DNA from 3 places in the Streptomyces sp. NPDC090499 genome. Region 2 is predicted to be linked to each of the others. Evidence: predicted binding sites of a transcription regulator. Region 2 holds the regulator's gene; each other region holds the start of a gene.
What was found. Region 2 encodes HrcA, which represses chaperone genes, less so after heat shock. Its sites were predicted from a motif close to TTNGCACTCNGNNNNNCNGAGTGCNAA; they were not measured.
Positions count from the first base shown of each region.

Region 1: a site for HrcA is predicted at 3,033-3,059, ahead of groL (chaperonin GroEL). Genes of this name have one in related genera too.
Region 3: a site for HrcA is predicted at 2,620-2,646, ahead of groES (co-chaperone GroES). Genes of this name have one in related genera too.

Region 1 is NZ_JBIVXP010000007.1:169,496-175,372, forward strand. It holds gene ACIQVL_RS26070 (glucosyl-3-phosphoglycerate synthase) at 1-231, opposite strand, end outside; SAM riboswitch class I at 389-542, shown strand; gene thrC (threonine synthase) at 561-1,844, shown strand; gene ACIQVL_RS26080 (MoaD/ThiS family protein) at 1,888-2,163, shown strand; gene ACIQVL_RS26085 (cold-shock protein) at 2,632-2,838, shown strand; gene groL (chaperonin GroEL) at 3,222-4,844, shown strand; gene ACIQVL_RS26095 (SDR family NAD(P)-dependent oxidoreductase) at 5,004-5,702, opposite strand; gene ACIQVL_RS26100 (helix-turn-helix transcriptional regulator) at 5,808-5,877, shown strand, end outside.
Region 2 is NZ_JBIVXP010000001.1:1,308,206-1,314,082, forward strand. It holds gene dnaJ (molecular chaperone DnaJ) at 30-1,166, opposite strand; gene hrcA (heat-inducible transcriptional repressor HrcA) at 1,167-2,183, opposite strand; gene ACIQVL_RS06100 (MBL fold metallo-hydrolase) at 2,359-3,081, shown strand; gene ACIQVL_RS06105 (DUF3097 domain-containing protein) at 3,116-3,931, shown strand; gene ACIQVL_RS06110 (Uma2 family endonuclease) at 3,909-4,487, opposite strand; gene hemW (radical SAM family heme chaperone HemW) at 4,587-5,819, opposite strand; gene ACIQVL_RS06120 (SpoIIE family protein phosphatase) at 5,860-5,877, opposite strand, start outside.
Region 3 is NZ_JBIVXP010000003.1:427,638-433,514, forward strand. It holds gene ACIQVL_RS13860 (ester cyclase) at 1-206, shown strand, start outside; gene groL (chaperonin GroEL) at 413-2,038, opposite strand; gene groES (co-chaperone GroES) at 2,165-2,473, opposite strand; gene ACIQVL_RS13875 (pirin family protein) at 2,685-3,452, opposite strand; gene ACIQVL_RS13880 (polysaccharide deacetylase family protein) at 3,610-4,413, opposite strand; gene ACIQVL_RS13885 (polysaccharide deacetylase family protein) at 4,410-5,303, opposite strand; gene ACIQVL_RS13890 (methyltransferase domain-containing protein) at 5,394-5,877, shown strand, end outside.

The DNA of each region.
Region 1 (5,877 bases), on a different contig from region 2:
GGTGGAGCCGGAGTCGACGACCACGATCTCGTCGACGAGCGGCACCTGCTGCATGAGGTCGTGGCGGATGATCGCGACGATGTCGCCGACGGTCTCCTCCTCGTTGAGCGCGGGCAGCACGACGCTGACCGTCTGCCCGGAGGACCGTTTGGCTGCCATGATCTTGTGCAGGGGGCGGTCGGTTACGGACCAGGAGCGGGTGGCCAGCCAGCGCTCGGCTTCTTCCAGCACGGTCAGCGGCTCCTCACTGTCACGGTCACACGACGAGGTGTGATCCATCTCGCGGTTCGGACGACTCTCTCAACTGTCCTGGCCTTCGGTTACAGTCTTGAACAACGCCGATGACCATCGCATGTCCTGGGGTCACCCGGCGTTGACAACTACATACCGCTCATCCAGAGGGGCAGAGGGAAACGGCCCGATGAAGCCCCGGCAACCCTCCAGTCGGTACTCGTAGATCACTGTCGATCGCCGCGAGGCTCCCGGCTAGGGAAGGTGCCAAATCCGTCTCACGGCGAGATGCGTCGTGAGGAAGATGAGGAGAAAGGGCCTCGCCTCACATGGCTGTGCAGACTGTTGCAAGCACCACGGATTCCACCGTCGACCTTGGTCCCGCCGCCGCCCTGAGCTGCCGCGAGTGCGGTCACCGGGTGCCGCTCGGCCCGGTCTTCGCCTGCGAGGAGTGTTTCGGCCCGCTGGAGATCGCGTACGACTTCTCGGCCTACGACACCGAGGAACTCCGCAAGACGATCGAAGCGGGTCCCGCGAACATCTGGCGCTACGCGCCGCTGCTGCCCGTCCCCGCGGACGTGGCGACCAAGCCGAACATCAACCCCGGCTGGACCAAGCTCGTCCAGGCCGACAACCTGGCCCGCGAGCTCGGGGTGACCGGCGGGCTGTACGTGAAGGACGACTCCGGCAACCCGACGCACTCCTTCAAGGACCGCGTCGTCGCCCAGGCCGTCGAGGCCGCCCGCGCCTTCGGCTACACCACCCTCTCCTGCTCCTCCACCGGCAACCTGGCCGGCGCGGTCGGCGCCGCCGCCGCCCGCGCTGGCTTCCGCTCCTGCGTCTTCATCCCGCACGACCTGGAGCAGGGCAAGGTCGTCATGGCCGCGATCTACGGCGGCGAGCTCGTCGGCATCGAGGGCAACTACGACGACGTGAACCGTTTCTGCTCCGAGCTGATCGGTGACCCGGCCGGCGAGGGCTGGGGCTTCGTCAACGTCAACCTGCGGCCGTACTACGCGGAGGGTTCCAAGACCCTGGCGTACGAGATCTGCGAGCAGCTCGGCTGGCGGATCCCGGACCAGCTGGTCGTCCCGATCGCCTCGGGATCGCAGCTGACGAAGATCGACAAGGGGCTGCAGGAGCTGATCAAGCTCGGTCTCGTCGAGGACCGGCCGTACAAGATCTTCGGTGCCCAGGCCGAGGGCTGCTCGCCGGTGTCGGTGGCCTACAAGGAGGGCCACGACGTGGTCCGCCCGCAGAAGCCGAACACCATCGCCAAGTCGCTGGCCATCGGCAACCCGGCCGACGGGCCGTACGTCCTCGATATCGCGCGGCGTACCGGCGGCGCGGTGGAGGACGTCACCGACGAGCAGGTCGTCGACGCCATCAAGCTGCTCGCGCGGACCGAGGGAATCTTCGCGGAAACCGCCGGCGGAGTGACGGTTGGAGTCACCAAAAAGCTCATTGAGAATGGGTTGATTGATCCGGCGAAGTCGGTCGTTGTACTCAACACCGGTGATGGACTGAAGACGCTGGACGCGGTGGCGGGGACCGGACTCACCGCGACCATTCGCCCGAATCTGGAGTCTTTCCGCGAGGCCGGGCTCGCCTGAGTCCCCCGAGAAATAGGGCGTTGCCCGGACCGGAGGTAAAAACGTGAGCGTCACCGTTCGCATCCCCACCATCCTGCGCACCTACACCGGTGGCCAGGCCGAAGTCGCCGCCGAAGGGGCCACGCTCGGCGAGGTCATCTCGGACCTGGAGAAGAAGCACACCGGCATCTCCGCGCGGGTTCTGGACGACCAGGGCAAGCTGCGCCGGTTCGTCAACGTGTACGTCAACGACGACGACGTGCGCTTCGAGCAGGGCCTGGAGACCGTCACCCCGGACGGCGCCGGCGTCTCCATCATCCCGGCCGTCGCCGGAGGCTGACCTGCGGCCCCGCTTGACAGGCTGATCGAATGACCGAACATTACCTTCGGTAACGCCGATCACCGACTGTTCATCCGATTGCCCCCTCCGTGAGAGAAGCGGAGGGGGCAATTCTGTGTGGTTGAGCGCGGTACAGTTGGGGAACACGGTCCCGATCTCCAGGTCGGGAGCCCCGTATTCGATACCGCGAGCCCGACAAGAAGTAGCCAAAGTGCGCGGGTTATATGCGGCTTTTGTGGCCTTTATGGGGCCCGACTTGCCCTGAATTCGGCCGAATTCTTGCTACATTCCGGACCCCTTCCGTCCAGAATTCTCGTCCGATTGACCTGTTGCAGACGGCAGTTGGACAGATACATTCAGCCGCGGTCGACGCGTTCCGGCGCACGCCCCCAACCAATGGGGGGTGAGGTCTGACCCGGATCCGCGAAGTGTGGATCTGTGCAAGGGCCAGTAATAGGGGAGTTAGGCATGGCTCAGGGCACCGTCAAGTGGTTCAACGCGGAGAAGGGGTACGGCTTCATCGCGGTCGACGGTGGTGCGGATGTTTTCGTCCACTACAGCGCGATTCAGATGGACGGCTACCGCACCCTGGAAGAGGGTCAGCGGGTCGATTTCGAGATCTCGCAGGGCCAGAAGGGGCCGCAGGCGGACATGGTCCGGCTGGCGACCAGCTGAAGCACGCGCCGACTGACAGCGACGTTCTTCTGTATTTCTTCGAAGGGCTCGTGCCTCCCGGGGCACGAGCCCTTCGGCATGTCCCGGGCTCCCGGCCCGCAGGTCCCTGGCTCCCGGCCCCCGTGCCCCGGGCGCCGGCCCGCAGGTTCCGGGCCTCCGCTCCTCATGTCCTGGGCCCCAGTCCGCGAGAGCCGCTTGCACTCGCCTAGGCCGAGTGCTAATCATTGGCGTTAGCACTCTGAAGGTGAGAGTGACAACGAAGGACCGGGTCGGTGAGGCCCGCAGGCCGGGTGGGGCAAGGAACCCACGGGTCGGCGAGCCGTCCGTCGCGGGCGCGGGCGCGGTCCGAAGACTCACCCCCAGTCCTGGAGGGACCACTTCACATGGCCAAGATCATCGCGTTCGACGAGGAGGCGCGGCGCGGCCTTGAGCGCGGTATGAACCAGCTCGCCGACGCCGTCAAGGTCACCCTCGGCCCCAAGGGCCGCAACGTCGTCCTTGAGAAGAAGTGGGGCGCCCCCACGATCACCAACGATGGTGTGTCCATCGCCAAGGAGATCGAGCTGGAGGACCCGTACGAGAAGATCGGCGCCGAGCTGGTCAAGGAAGTCGCCAAGAAGACGGACGACGTCGCCGGTGACGGTACGACCACCGCGACCGTGCTCGCCCAGGCCCTGGTCCGCGAGGGCCTGCGCAACGTGGCCGCCGGTGCCAACCCGATGGCCCTGAAGCGCGGTATCGAGAAGGCCGTCGAGGCGGTCTCCGGTGCCCTCCTCGAGCAGGCGAAGGACGTCGAGACCAAGGAGCAGATCGCCTCCACGGCCTCCATCTCCGCCGCCGACACCCAGATCGGCGAGCTCATCGCCGAGGCCATGGACAAGGTCGGCAAGGAAGGCGTCATCACCGTCGAGGAGTCCCAGACCTTCGGTCTGGAGCTGGAGCTCACCGAGGGTATGCGCTTCGACAAGGGCTACATCTCGGCGTACTTCGCCACCGACATGGAGCGTATGGAGGCGTCCCTCGACGACCCGTACATCCTGATCGCCAACTCGAAGATCGGCTCCGTCAAGGACCTGCTCCCGCTCCTGGAGAAGGTCATGCAGTCGGGCAAGCCGCTGCTGATCATCGCCGAGGACGTCGAGGGCGAGGCCCTGTCGACCCTGGTCGTCAACAAGATCCGCGGCACCTTCAAGTCCGTCGCCGTCAAGGCCCCGGGCTTCGGCGACCGCCGCAAGGCGATGCTGAACGACATCGCCATCCTGACCGGCGGCGAGGTGATCTCCGAGGAGGTCGGCCTCAAGCTGGAGAACACCACGCTCGACCTGCTGGGCACCGCCCGCAAGGTGGTCATCACCAAGGACGAGACCACCATCGTCGACGGTGGCGGCTCCTCGGACCAGGTCGCCGGCCGGGTCAACCAGATCCGCGCCGAGATCGAGCAGTCCGACTCGGACTACGACCGCGAGAAGCTCCAGGAGCGCCTGGCCAAGCTCGCCGGTGGCGTCGCCGTCATCAAGGCCGGTGCCGCGACCGAGGTCGAGCTCAAGGAGCGCAAGCACCGCATCGAGGACGCCGTGCGCAACGCCAAGGCGGCCGTCGAGGAGGGCATCGTCGCCGGTGGTGGCGTGGCCCTGCTGCAGGCCTCCTCGGTCTTCGAGAAGCTGGAGCTGGAGGGTGACGAGGCGACCGGTGCCGCCGCCGTCAAGCTCGCGCTGGAGGCCCCGCTCAAGCAGATCTCCGTCAACGCCGGCCTCGAGGGCGGCGTCGTGGTCGAGAAGGTGCGCAACCTGACCCCGGGTCACGGCCTGAACGCCGCGACCGGCGACTACGTCGACATGATCGCCGAGGGCATCATCGACCCGGCGAAGGTGACCCGCTCTGCCCTGCAGAACGCCGCCTCCATCGCCGCGCTGTTCCTCACCACCGAGGCCGTCATCGCCGACAAGCCGGAGAAGGCCGCCGCGGCCGCTCCGGGCGGCATGCCGGGCGGTGACATGGACTTCTGAGCCTGACGGCTCGGCAGTTCCTGCGCAGCACCGAGGGCGGCATCCCCTGTTCGACAGGGGGTGCCGCCCTTCGGCGTTTCCGCAGCCGGAGAGGTGCTGCGTGACGGTCGCTCCAGGTCCTTGCGCTGGTCGGAGGCGGCAGGCTCCGGACTGCCGGTGTCAGGACCAGGCGATCTCGCCATGGCGGTCGACGAAGCGTCCGGTGCCGGCGCCGGGCTCCTCGGTGGCGAGGGCGACGATCGCGTCCGTGCCCTCGGTGAGGGTCTGGAAGCCGCTGTGACCGTTGATGTCGGTCGCGGTGTAGCCGGGGTCGGCGGCGTTGACGCGAATGCCCTTGAGCCCCTTGGCGTACTGCGTGGTCAACATCGTCAGCGCCGCCTTCGAGGAGGCGTACAGCGGCACGACGACGTGCGACTCGGACCGGCCGGGGTCGTGGGTGAAGGCGAGGGAGCCCATGCCGCTGCTGACGTTGATGATCACGGGGTCGTCCGAGCGGCGCAGCAGCGGCAGGAACGCGGCGGTGGTGCGGACGACGCCGATGACGTTGACGTCGAGGACGGCGCGGGCGTCCGCGGCGGTGAGGCCGCCGGGATCACCGAAGGGTCCCTGGACCCCCGCGTTGTTGATCAGGACGTCGATCCTGCCCTCGTGCTCGGCGACGTCCGCGGCGGCGGCGGCCACCGACGCGTCGTCGGTCACGTCGACGGGGACGAAGCGTGCGCCCAGCGCGGCGGCTGCCTCCTCACCCCGCTCCCGGTCGCGGGCTCCCAGGAGAACGGTGTGACCGCACGCGATGAGGCGGCGGGCGGTCTCGCGGCCGATGCCCTTGTTGGCTCCGGTGATGAAAGTGATCGTCATGCCTTCGATGGTTGCCCGGACGACGGAGCCGGACCAGGGACGCTTCGACGGTGGGAAGACCAGTACCACCCTTGCGCCCCCGCAGGTGATCGGGGATGCGGGACGATGAGGAGCATGACGACGACACCCCCCGGGGCCGGGCTGGGCGCGGCGATCCGCACGTGGCGGAACCGGC
Region 2 (5,877 bases):
GAAGGGGCGGAGCCCCTTCACGGCACCCGTCAACGCCCGTTGAACGCGTCCTTCAGCCGGCTGAACAGCCCTTGCTGACCGGGCTGGAACTGCCCCGTCGGCCGCTCCTCCCCGCGCAGCTTCGCCAGCTCCCGCAGCAACCGCTCCTGCTCGGGGTCCAGCTTCGTCGGCGTCGTCACCTCGACGTGCACGATCAGGTCACCCCGGCCGCCGCCCCGCAGATGCGTGACGCCCCGCCCGTGCAGCGGAATCGACTGCCCGGACTGCGTGCCCGGCCGGATGTCGACCTCCTCGAGCCCGTCCAGCGTCTCCAGCGGCACCTTCGTACCGAGCGACGCCGCCGTCATCGGGATCGTCACCGTGCAGTGCAGGTCGTCCCCGCGCCGCTGGAACGTCGAGTGCGGCAGCTCGTGGATCTCGACGTACAGGTCACCGGCGGGACCACCACCGGGCCCGACCTCGCCCTCACCGGCGAGCTGGATCCGCGTGCCGTTGTCGACGCCGGCCGGGATCTTCACGGTCAGCGTCCGCCGCGACCGCACCCGCCCGTCGCCCGCGCACTCGGGGCACGGCGTCGGCACGACCGTCCCGAAGCCCTGGCACTGCGGGCAGGGCCGCGAGGTCATGACCTGACCGAGGAAGGACCGCGTCACCTGCGAGACCTCACCGCGGCCGCGGCACATGTCACACGTCTGGGCGGAGGTGCCCGGCGCCGCGCCCTCACCGTTGCAGGTGTTGCAGACGATCGCCGTGTCGACCTGGATGTCCTTGGTCGTACCGAAGGCCGCCTCGTCGAGCTCGACCTCGATCCGGATCATCGCGTCCTGGCCGCGCCGGGTACGCGACCGCGGCCCGCGCTGGGACGCCGTACCGAAGAACGCGTCCATGATGTCCGAGAAGTTCCCGAACCCGCCGGCCCCGAAGCCGCCCGCGCCCGCGCCGCCGCTCTGCGACAGCGGATCCCCGCCGAGGTCGTAGACCTGCTTCTTCTGCGGGTCGGAGAGCACCTCGTAGGCGGCGTTGATCTCCTTGAACCGCTCCTGGGTCTTCGGGTCCGGGTTGACGTCCGGGTGCAGCTCGCGCGCGAGCCGACGGAAGGCCTTCTTGATCTCTTCCTGCGACGCGTCGCGGCGCACGCCGAGAACGGCGTAGTAGTCCGTGGCCACTTACGACTCCGCCAGGATCTGTCCGACGTACCGTGCCACCGCTCGTACCGCTCCCATCGTTCCCGGGTAATCCATGCGGGTCGGTCCGACCACGCCGAGTTTGGCGACTGCCTCGCCGCCCGAACCGTAGCCGACCGACACCACGGACGTGGAGTTGAGTCCCTCGTAGGCGTTCTCGTGACCGATGCGTACGGTCATGCCCGAATCCCCCGCCTCGCCCATGAGCTTGAGGAGCACGACATGCTCCTCCAGCGCCTCCAGGACGGGCCGGATCATGAGGGGGAAGTCATGCCCGAAGCGGGTGAGATTGGCGGTGCCGCCGATCATCAGCCGCTCCTCGTTCTCCTCGACGAGTGTCTCCAGCAGGGTGGAGAGCACCGCCGAGACCGCGCCGCGGTCCTCGGCCTCGAAGGCCTCCGGCAGGTCCTCCACCAGCCGGGGCACGTCCGAGAACCGGCGCCCCGCGACCCGGCTGTTCAGCCGCGCCCGCAGGTCCGCCAGAGACGTTTCCCCGAAGGGCGCAGGGCAGTCGACCATCCGCTGCTCGACCCGCCCGGTGTCGGTGATCAGCACCAGCATCAGCCGGGCCGGGGCCATCGACAGCAGTTCCACGTGCCGCACGGTCGACCGCGTCAGCGACGGGTACTGCACGACCGCCACCTGCCGGGTCAGCTGGGCCAGCAGCCGCACGGTCCGCGCGACCACGTCGTCGAGGTCGACGGCGCCGTCGAGGAAGCTCTGGATGGCCCGCCGCTCGGGCGCGCTCATCGGCTTGACGCCGGCCAGCTTGTCGACGAACAGCCGGTACCCCTTGTCGGTGGGGATCCGCCCCGCGCTGGTGTGCGGCTGGGCGATGAACCCCTCGTCCTCCAGGGCGGCCATGTCGTTGCGCACGGTCGCCGGGGAGACCCCGAGGTTGTGCCGTTCGGTCAGCGCCTTCGACCCGACCGGTTCCTCGGTGCCGACGTAGTCCTGGACGATGGCGCGCAATACCTGAAGCCTGCGTTCACTCAGCATCCGGCGCCACACCTCCAGAAAGTCGTCGTCCCCGCGGCCTTTCGGTCCCTTCGGGCCTTTCGTCTGGCACTCTGCGAACGCGAGTGCCAGCATCCCCGGCCCAGTGTACGGCCGTGGGGCACCGACTGGGCAAGGTCGGTCGGGACCCGTGGCGTTCTACGGCTAGCGTCGCGGCATGACGGTGACTTGGGAAGAGCTGGGCTGGGAGCGGGTGGCCGAAGGGGTCGGCCGGTGCCGGCTGCCGGGCTGGGACTGCACGGCGGGTCTGGTCCTGGGCGCGGGCACGGCCCTGATGGTGGACGCCGGGTCGAGCCTGGCGGAGGGCGCACGGTTGCGTACGGAGGCGCAGGCGCTGGCCGGCCGCCGTGTGACCCATCTCGCGCTCACCCATCCCCACTTCGACCACGTCTTCGGCGCGGCCGCCTTCGCGGGCGCGGCCCTGTACGCGGTGGCGGGCGCGGAGGCCGTCCTCGCCCACGGCCGCGAGGAGCTCCGCCTGGACGCGATCCGCAACGGCCTGCCGGCCCCGGAGGCCGAGGAGGCGACGGACACCCTCCCCCGCCCCCGCCACCCGGTCTCCGGCGAGCGGACCCTCGACCTGGGCGACGGCCGCCGGGCCCTGCTGGCCGACGTGGGCCCCGGCCACACCCCGCACGATCTCGCGGTCCTCGTCCCCGGCGACCCGCCCGTGGTCTTCTGCGGCGACCTGGTGGAGGAGTCCGGCGCCCCGCAGGCAGGACCCGACGCCGTACCGTCACGGTGGCCGGCCGCTCTCGACCGGCTCCTCGCGCTCGGCGGCGACCGCGCCCGGTACGTCCCCGGTCACGGAGCGGTGGTCGACGCGGCGTTCGTACGGGCCCAGCGCGACACCCTGGCGGCCCGTTTCGGCGTGTCGTAGGCGCGCCGGTCCGGCTTCTCCTATCGTCATCCGAATGCGCCAGTACTCCGCCGACCTGACCCCTCCGTGGAAGAAGCCGAAGCCGGTGCCGGACGTGGCCGCCGAACCCGGTCTGGTGGTCGAGGAGCCGGGTACCGGTTTCTGCGGCGCGGTGATCCGCTGCGAGGCGGGCACGGTCACCCTGGAGGACCGCTTCGGCAAGCACCGCGTCTTCCCGCTGGAGCCGCGCGGCTTCCTCCTGGAGGGCCGGGTCGTCACCCTCGTACGCCCCACGTCGGCCGCCCCCGTACGCCCCTCCCGCACCGCCTCCGGCTCGGTCGCCGTCCCCGGCGCACGCGCGCGTGTCGCCCGCGCGGGCCGCATCTACGTGGAGGGCCGCCACGACGCGGAACTGGTCGAGAAGGTCTGGGGCGACGACCTGCGCATCGAGGGCGTGGTCGTGGAGTACCTGGAGGGCGTCGACGACCTGCCGTCGATCGTGGCCGAATTCGCACCGGGCCCCGACGCCCGCCTGGGCGTCCTCGTCGACCATCTGCTGCCCGGCACCAAGGAGTGGCGCATCGCCCAGTCGGTGACGAGCGAGCACGCGCTCGTGGTCGGCCACCCTTACATCGACATCTGGGAGGCGGTGAAGCCGTCGTCCCTGGGCATCGAGTCCTGGCCGCGCGTCCCGCACGGCCAGGACTGGAAGACGGGCGTGTGCCGGGCGCTGGGCTGGCCCTCGGAGAACACCGGCGCCGTATGGCAGGCGATCCTCGCGCGCGTGGGCTCCTACAAGGACCTGGAGCCGGAGCTGCTCGGCCGGGTGGAGGAGCTGATCGACTTCGTCACGGGTAGCGGTGGGGCTTGACGTCGGGGAAGGTTCCGAACTCGCTGGTGTTCAGCTCGACGCCCAGAACATCGAGCATCATCGGCCGACCGAACTTCTCGACGTACTGCATCCGGTAATCGGCCTCCTCGCCCTTTCCCTCGGGCTTCGTCAACAGAACGCACCGCGCCATGATCGGATCGATGATGAGATAGGCGGGCACGTTGCCCGCGGCGTAGATCGAACGCTTGACGGCATAGTCGCGGTGGACGCTGTTCTCGGAAACGACCTCGACAACCATCGTGATCAATTGGCACGGCAGCAGACGCCCCGAATCGGGTAGGACGTCACGTGCCACGACCACGAGATCCGGAACCGGCTCACTCGCCTCGTCGACGAGGTCCACGTCCTGGGTCTGGAGCGGAAACCAGCGGTCCAACGGGATCTGCCGTTCCGTATGCAGCACGATCAGGTTGTGCACCAGATCAGGGCTGGCCGTCATCACGATTTCCCCCCGCAGAAGCTCCGCTTTGAGTCCGTCGGGCGGCTCAAAACCCTCGAAGAACTCTGCGACTCCACGTTCGTCCACCGCGGTCATCTCCGCGGCCTCGGCATTCGCCGCATACTGTCAGCGGCAGCCTACGAACCAGGGTAGGGGCCGAACCGGCGTTCCACCGCGATGCACTCACCCGGGTGATCAGTCCACCAGGTCCCTGACCACCGCGTCCGCCAGCAACCGCCCCCGCAGCGTCAGCACGGCCCGCCCCTCGTCGTACGCACCGCTCTCCAGCAGCCCCTCCCCCAACGCGCGCCGCGAGGCCTTCAGGCCCTCCTCCCGCAGGAGCGAGAGCGGCACCCCCTCCCGCAGCCGCAGCTCCAGCAGGATCCGCTCCACCCGACGGTCCTCGTCCGCCAGGACCTCCCGCCCGGCCCCGGGCGACCGCCCGGACGCCAGCGCCGCCGCGTACGCCCCCGGATGCTTGACGTTCCACCAGCGCACCCCGCCCACGTGCGAGTGCGCCCCCGGCCCGGCGCCCCACCAGTCGGCGCCCCGCCAGTACAGCTCGTTGTGCAGGCAGCGGCCCGCCTCCGAGGTGGCCCAGTTGGACACCTCGTACCAGTCGAAACCCGCCCCCGCCAGCACCGAGTCGGCGATCAGGTAGCGGTCGGCGTGGACGTCGTCGTCGGTCATCGGGACCTCGCCGCGGCGGATCCGGCGGGCCAGCTGCGTGCCCTCCTCGACGATCAGCGCGTACGCCGACACATGGTCGGGCCCGGCGCCGATCGCCGCGTCCAGGGAGGCCCGCCAGTCGTCGTCGGACTCGCCCGGGGTGCCGTAGATCAGGTCGAGGTTGACGTGCTCGAAGCCGGCCGCACGGGCCTCCGCGACGCACGCCTCGGGGCGTCCGGGGGTGTGGGTGCGGTCGAGGACCCGCAGCACGTGCTGCTTCGCGCTCTGCATGCCGAAGGAGACCCGGTTGAAGCCGCCCTCGCGCAGGGCCGCAAGGTAGGCCGGGTCGACGGACTCCGGGTTCGCCTCCGTCGTGACCTCCGCGTCCGCCGCGAGCCCGAACTCGTCGCGGATCACGCCCAGCATCCGTACGAGATCGGCGGCGCCCAGCAGCGTCGGCGTACCGCCCCCGACGAACACGGTCCGCACCTCGCGCGGGTCGTCGCCGAGGACCTTCCTGGCCAGCCTGACCTCGTCGATCAGCGTGTCCGCGTAGTTGTCGCGGGAGGCCAGGACACCGCCGGTACCGCGCAGCTCGGTCGCCGTGTACGTGTTGAAGTCGCAGTAGCCGCAGCGGGTCGCGCAGTAAGGGACGTGCAGGTAGAACCCGAGAGGGCGGACGGCGGCACCGGCGAGCGCGGACGCGGGGAGCGCGCCGTCGTCGGGGACGGGCTCGCCGTCGGGGAGTGCGGAAGGCATGTCCCCCATTGTCCCGTACCGATTTCTTGTACGGCCTCGGTCACTCCGCCTGGAGCAC
Region 3 (5,877 bases), on a different contig from region 2:
GCGACCGGGTGTGCACCCGGTGGCTGTGGACGGGGGTGCAGAAGGCGGCGTTCATGGGAGTGGCCAACACCGGCCGGCAGGTCACCATGGCCGGGACCACCATCCACCGCTTCGGCGCCGACGGGAAGATGGCCGAGGGCTGGCTGCAGTACGACCGGATGGGACTGCTGGCACAGCTGGGAGCGCTGGACGCGCTGGAGAACTAGGCCGACCATCGAAGTACCCGCGAGGGGCGAAGCCCCCGTTCCCGGCGGACGACCGGGAACGGGGGCTTCCTCGTTGCCACCGTCGGGTCGGCGGCCCGACTGGCACAGAGGTGGCCGTCGGGTCGGCGGCCCGACTGTGGCAGGGGGCCGAACCGACGCAAAGAGGCCCGGCGCCTCCAGGGTGCCGGGCCTCGGTGCTGAGCTGCCTAGTGCGAGTGGCCGTGCGAGTGGCCCGCGGCGGCGGCCTCTTCCTCTTCCTTCTTCTCGACGACCAGGGTCTCGGTCGTCAGCAGCAGGGAGGCGATGGAGGCGGCGTTCTCCAGGGCGGAGCGGGTGACCTTGACCGGGTCGATGACGCCGGCCTTGACCAGGTCGCCGTACTCGCCGGTGGCGGCGTTGAAGCCCTGGCCCTTCTCCAGCTCGGCGACCTTGGAGGTGATGACGTAGCCCTCCAGGCCGGCGTTCTCGGCGATCCAGCGCAGCGGCTCGACGACGGCGCGGCGGACGACGGCGACACCGGTCGCCTCGTCGCCGGTCTTGCCGAGGCCGTCCTCCAGGACCTTCGCGGCGTGGACCAGCGCGGAGCCACCACCGGAGACGATGCCCTCCTCGACCGCGGCGCGGGTCGCGGAGATGGCGTCCTCCAGACGGTGCTTCTTCTCCTTCAGCTCCACCTCGGTGGCGGCGCCGACCTTGATCACGCACACGCCGCCGGCCAGCTTCGCGAGGCGCTCCTGGAGCTTCTCGCGGTCCCAGTCGGAGTCGGTGTTCTCGATCTCGGCCTTGATCTGGGCGACGCGGCCGGTGACCGCACCGGAGTCACCGGCGCCGTCGACGACCGTGGTGTCGTCCTTGGTGACGGTGACACGGCGGGCGGAGCCCAGCACGTCCAGGCCGACCTGGTCGAGCTTGAGGCCGACCTCCTCGGAGACGACCGTGGCGCCGGTGAGGATCGCCAGGTCCTCCAGCATCGCCTTGCGGCGGTCGCCGAAGCCGGGGGCCTTGACCGCGACCGCGTTGAAGGTGCCGCGGATCTTGTTGACGACCAGGGTCGACAGCGCCTCGCCGTCGACGTCCTCGGCGATGATCAGCAGCGGCTTCGAGGCATTGGACTGGATGATCTTCTCGAGCAGCGGCAGCAGGTCCGCGATGGAGGAGACCTTGCCCTGGTTGATGAGGATGTAGGGGTCCTCCAGGACGGCCTCCATGCGCTCCTGGTCCGTCACGAAGTACGGCGACAGGTAGCCCTTGTCGAAGGCCATGCCCTCGGTGAAGTCCAGCTCCAGACCGAAGGTGTTGGACTCCTCGACGGTGATGACACCGTCCTTGCCGACCTTGTCCATCGCCTCGGCGATGAGCTCGCCGACCTGCGTGTCCTGGGCGGACAGCGCGGCGACGGCCGCGATGTCGGCCTTGTCGTCGATCGGGCGGGCGGTGGCGAGGAGGTCCTCGGAGACGGCGGCGACGGCCGCGTCGATGCCCTTCTTCAGGGCGGCCGGGGAGGCACCGGCGGCGACGTTCTTGAGGCCCTCGCGCACGAGCGCCTGGGCCAGCACGGTGGCGGTGGTCGTACCGTCACCCGCGATGTCGTTGGTCTTGGTCGCCACCTCCTTCACCAGCTGCGCGCCGAGGTTCTCGTACGGGTCCTCGATCTCGACCTCGCGGGCGATCGTGACACCGTCGTTGGTGATGGTGGGGGCGCCGAACTTCTTGTCGATGACGACGTTGCGGCCCTTGGGGCCGATCGTCACCTTCACCGTGTCGGCAAGCTTGTTGACGCCGCGCTCAAGGGCGCGACGGGCGTCCTCGTCGAACTTCAGGATCTTCGCCATGGCAGCGGATGCCCTCTCGGAATTCTTGGGTGAACAAGACTGCGCCCCCGGCACCCGGCCTCTTGGAGGATCGCGGGGCCAGGGGCGCAGCTTCAAGCAGAGTGCTTGAGGTGGTAAGTCGCAGGCTTACTTCTCGATGATCGCGAGCACGTCGCGAGCCGAGAGGACGAGGTACTCGTCGCCGTTGTACTTCACCTCGGTGCCGCCGTACTTGCTGTAGAGCACGACGTCGCCGACCTTGACGTCGAGCGGCAGGCGCTCGCCGTTCTCGAAACGGCCCGGACCCACGGCGAGGACAGCGCCCTCCTGGGGCTTCTCCTTCGCGGTGTCCGGGATGACCAGGCCGGAGGCCGTGGTCTGCTCGGCGTCGAGCGGCTGGACCACGATGCGGTCCTCAAGCGGCTTGATGGCAACCTTGGAGCTGGCGGTCGTCACGATCCGACCTCCCCCTTCGGAGATCTCACGGGGTTAACTGTCTGAGGTGGCGACCAGGTCGATCCGTCGTCGCGGGTGCCGGACCTGCCCGTCGCGTTGTTGGCACTCTCATCTGCCGAGTGCCAGAGCCGAGACTATGACCGCGATTAGCACTCGGTCAAGCGGAGTGCCAATTGCGAGCGTCGCGGCGCCGGAATCGGCCTCGGAGGGGTCACAGGGCGACGGCGGCGTGCATCTCCCACACCAGGATCTCGGCCGGCTCCGAGGCCGCCACCCGGTGGCCGCCGACGGCCGTGAAGCGCGCGGCGTCACCCTCGCCGAGCGCCCCGAAGCCCTCCAGGTCCACCGCGCCGCGGGCGACGAACAGGTGCAGGTAGGGCGCCTCCGGAAGGGTGACGTGCCCGCCGGGGCGCAGCCGGGCCGCGTACAGGGCGGCGTGCCGGTTCCGGATCCGGATGGCGCTCGCGTCCTTGTGCCGGTCCATGCCGGACGCCACCGCGACCAGGCCGCCGGAGAGCAGTTCGGCGTCGATCTCCAGCTGTTCGTAGCCCGGGGCGACACCGGCCTCGTCGGGGACGACCCACATCTGGACGAAGTGCACCGGTTCGGCGGGCGGCCGGTCCGCGGCCCGGTAGGTGTCGTTCTTCCCCGAGTGCAGGATGCCGGTGCCGGCGCTCATCCGCTGGGCCAGGCCCGGGTAGATCACACCGGAGTGGCCGCCGGAGTCCTGGTGGACCAGCGAGCCGCGGAGCACCCAGGTGACGATCTCCATGTCCTGGTGCGGGTGGGTCTCGAAGCCCGTGCCCGGCTGCACCAGGTCCTCGTTGTGGACCAGCAGCACCCCGTGGTGCGTGTTGGCCGGGTCGGGCCGGTGGGTACCGAGGGAGAACGAGTGCTTCGAGTCCAGCCAGGACAGCCGGCTCGCGAGCCGCGCGTCACCGCGCCGCACCTCCACGCCGGGCACCAGTAGTGCGCTCATACCGCGCCTTCCGCTCCGCACAAGAATCCATATTGACGTGAATATTCAAGTCATCAGGGATCCATCGACCAGTTAGGAGAGGCAAACGGACGCGATTGAGCGCCACATTGACTTGAGTCTTTAAGTCTTGGCGAGCTCAGAGCTCAGGTCTCAGCCCTCAGAGATAGTCCTCAAGACGGCCCACCGTCAGCCCGCTCGCCTGCACCCGGCGCAGCAGCCGGGCGGTGCGCTCCCTGAGGGTGAGGCCGAGCGCCTCGTCGGGGCCCACCAGGATGATGTCGCCGGGGCGGAGCTGTCGGTCGCCGGTCCGGTAGGTGATGCCGTCGGGGGTCATCGCCGCCCGCCACAGCACCACCGCGGTGACCCCGCAGTCGGCCGCCGCGCGCAGGGTGGTGGTGTCGTAGGTGCCGTAGGGCGGGCGGAAGAGGCGGGGGCGGATGCCGAAGCGGGACTTCAGCTTCTCCTGCTGGCCGCAGATCTCGGCGCGCTGGCCGGCGTACGGCAGACCGGGCATGGCCGGGTGGTCGAGGGTGTGGTTCTGGACGCTCGCGCCGACCGACTGGAGGCGCGCGAAGTGGCCGTAGCCGGGGCCGACCACGCTGTCCGTGAGGAACATGCTCACCGGCAGCCGCAGTTCGCGGACCATGTCGACGAAGCGGGGGTCCTTCTCGGCGCCGTCGTCGTAGGTCAGGAAGACCACCCGGTCGGAGGTGGGGACGTGGTCGACGACCGGGGGGAGGTCGGCGCGGAAGGACAGCGGGTGCTGCGGCGGGCGGGGCGCCGGGGCGAGCGGCTCGGTCAGGCCCCACCGGCGGTACGGCGGCTCGCCGGACGGGCCGTGCGGGTGCACCCGGTCGGCCGCCTTCCGGCCGAGCCGTTCGATGGGGTCGACGGACGGCGCGCACGCGGACAGGAGGAGGGCGGCGGCCAGGACAGCGGCCGTCGCCCTCGGTCGGCTCACAGGTAGTCCTCCAGGCGCGCCACCGCGTAGCCGTCGCGGGTGACCTTGTTCAGGAAGCGGCGCATGTCGTCGACCATGGTGCCGTCCCAGTCGTTGCGGCCGCGGAAGTGCGTGAGGACGATGTCACCGGGGTGCAGCGAGCGGTCCCACTCGCGGTACTCCCAGTGGTCGACGTACACCTCCTCGTCCCAGATCGGGGCGTACTTGATGCCGCAGGCCTTGGCGGCGCGCAGGGTGTCGCCGTTGTAGTTGCCGTAGGGCGGCCGGAAGACCGTCGGCGCCTTGCCGAACTGCCGCTTCATGATGTCCTGCATGCCGCAGATCTCGTGCTTCTGCTCGTCGTAGGTCAGGCCGGGCATGTAGGGGTGGGTGAGGGTGTGGTTGTTGACGGTGTGGCCCTCGGCCTGCATCCGGCGGAAGTAGCCGTAGTCGTCCTTGACCAGGTAGTTGCTGAGGAACGCGGTGTACGGGACGTGCAGCTCGCTCATCATCCGCAGGAAGTCCGGGTCCTTCTCGGCGCCGTCGTCGATGGTGAGGAAGACGACCTTCTTCCTGGTCGGGATCGTGGTGAAGACCGGGGGCAGGTCGTCCTCGACCTGGCCGTCCACCTCGAAGCCGTCGCGAGCGGTGATCGTCGGCTTGCGCTTCGGCGGGGCCGGGGGGCGCAGCGGGACCGCGTCCAGTCCCCAGCGCCGGGCGGCGGCGACCAGGGCGGCGTGGTCGTCGGGGGCGGCGGCCGCCCGGTGGGCCTGCTGGCCCGCGGCGGGCCGGACTCCGGCCTCGTCCCCCGGCCCGGCGCAGCCGGAGACGACGGCGACGGCCGCTACGGCGGCGAGGGCGGCCATGGCCGAAACCACCCTATTTTTGTCATTTTGTACGACTGCTCGCATGGCCTCGGATCTTTCCAGCCCTCTCCCCGGAACCCCGGCAGACACCTCGGCCGGAGGCGAACAGTCCACCGACTGGCCGACAATGACCCGGTGAACGACCTCCTCTCCCCCCTCCTCACGCCCGAGGGCCACGCCCTCCTCGACGAGGTGCGCGACACCGCGCCCGCCGACGAGCTGGCCGTGGCCACCCGGCTGCGCCGCGAGCACCCCGCCGAGCTGGTGTCGGCGGCACTGGCCCAGGCCCGGCTGCGGCAGCGGGCGGCGGCGAAGTTCGGGGAGGCGGACGCGGGCCGCATGTTCTTCACGCCGAACGGGGTCGAGCAGTCGACGCGGGCGAGTGTCGCCGCGTACCGGGCGCAGCGGCTGAAGGCGCTCGGGGTGACCTCGGTGGCCGACCTGTGCTGCGGGATCGGGGGCGACGCGATCGCGCTCGCGCGGGCCGGCATCCGCGTCCTCGCCGTGGACCGGGACCCGGTGACCGCGGCCACCGCCCGCGCGAACGCCGAGGCGCTCGGGCTCGCGGACCTGATCGAGGTCCGGGAGGCGGACGTCCAGGAGGTGGACACGGCCGGCC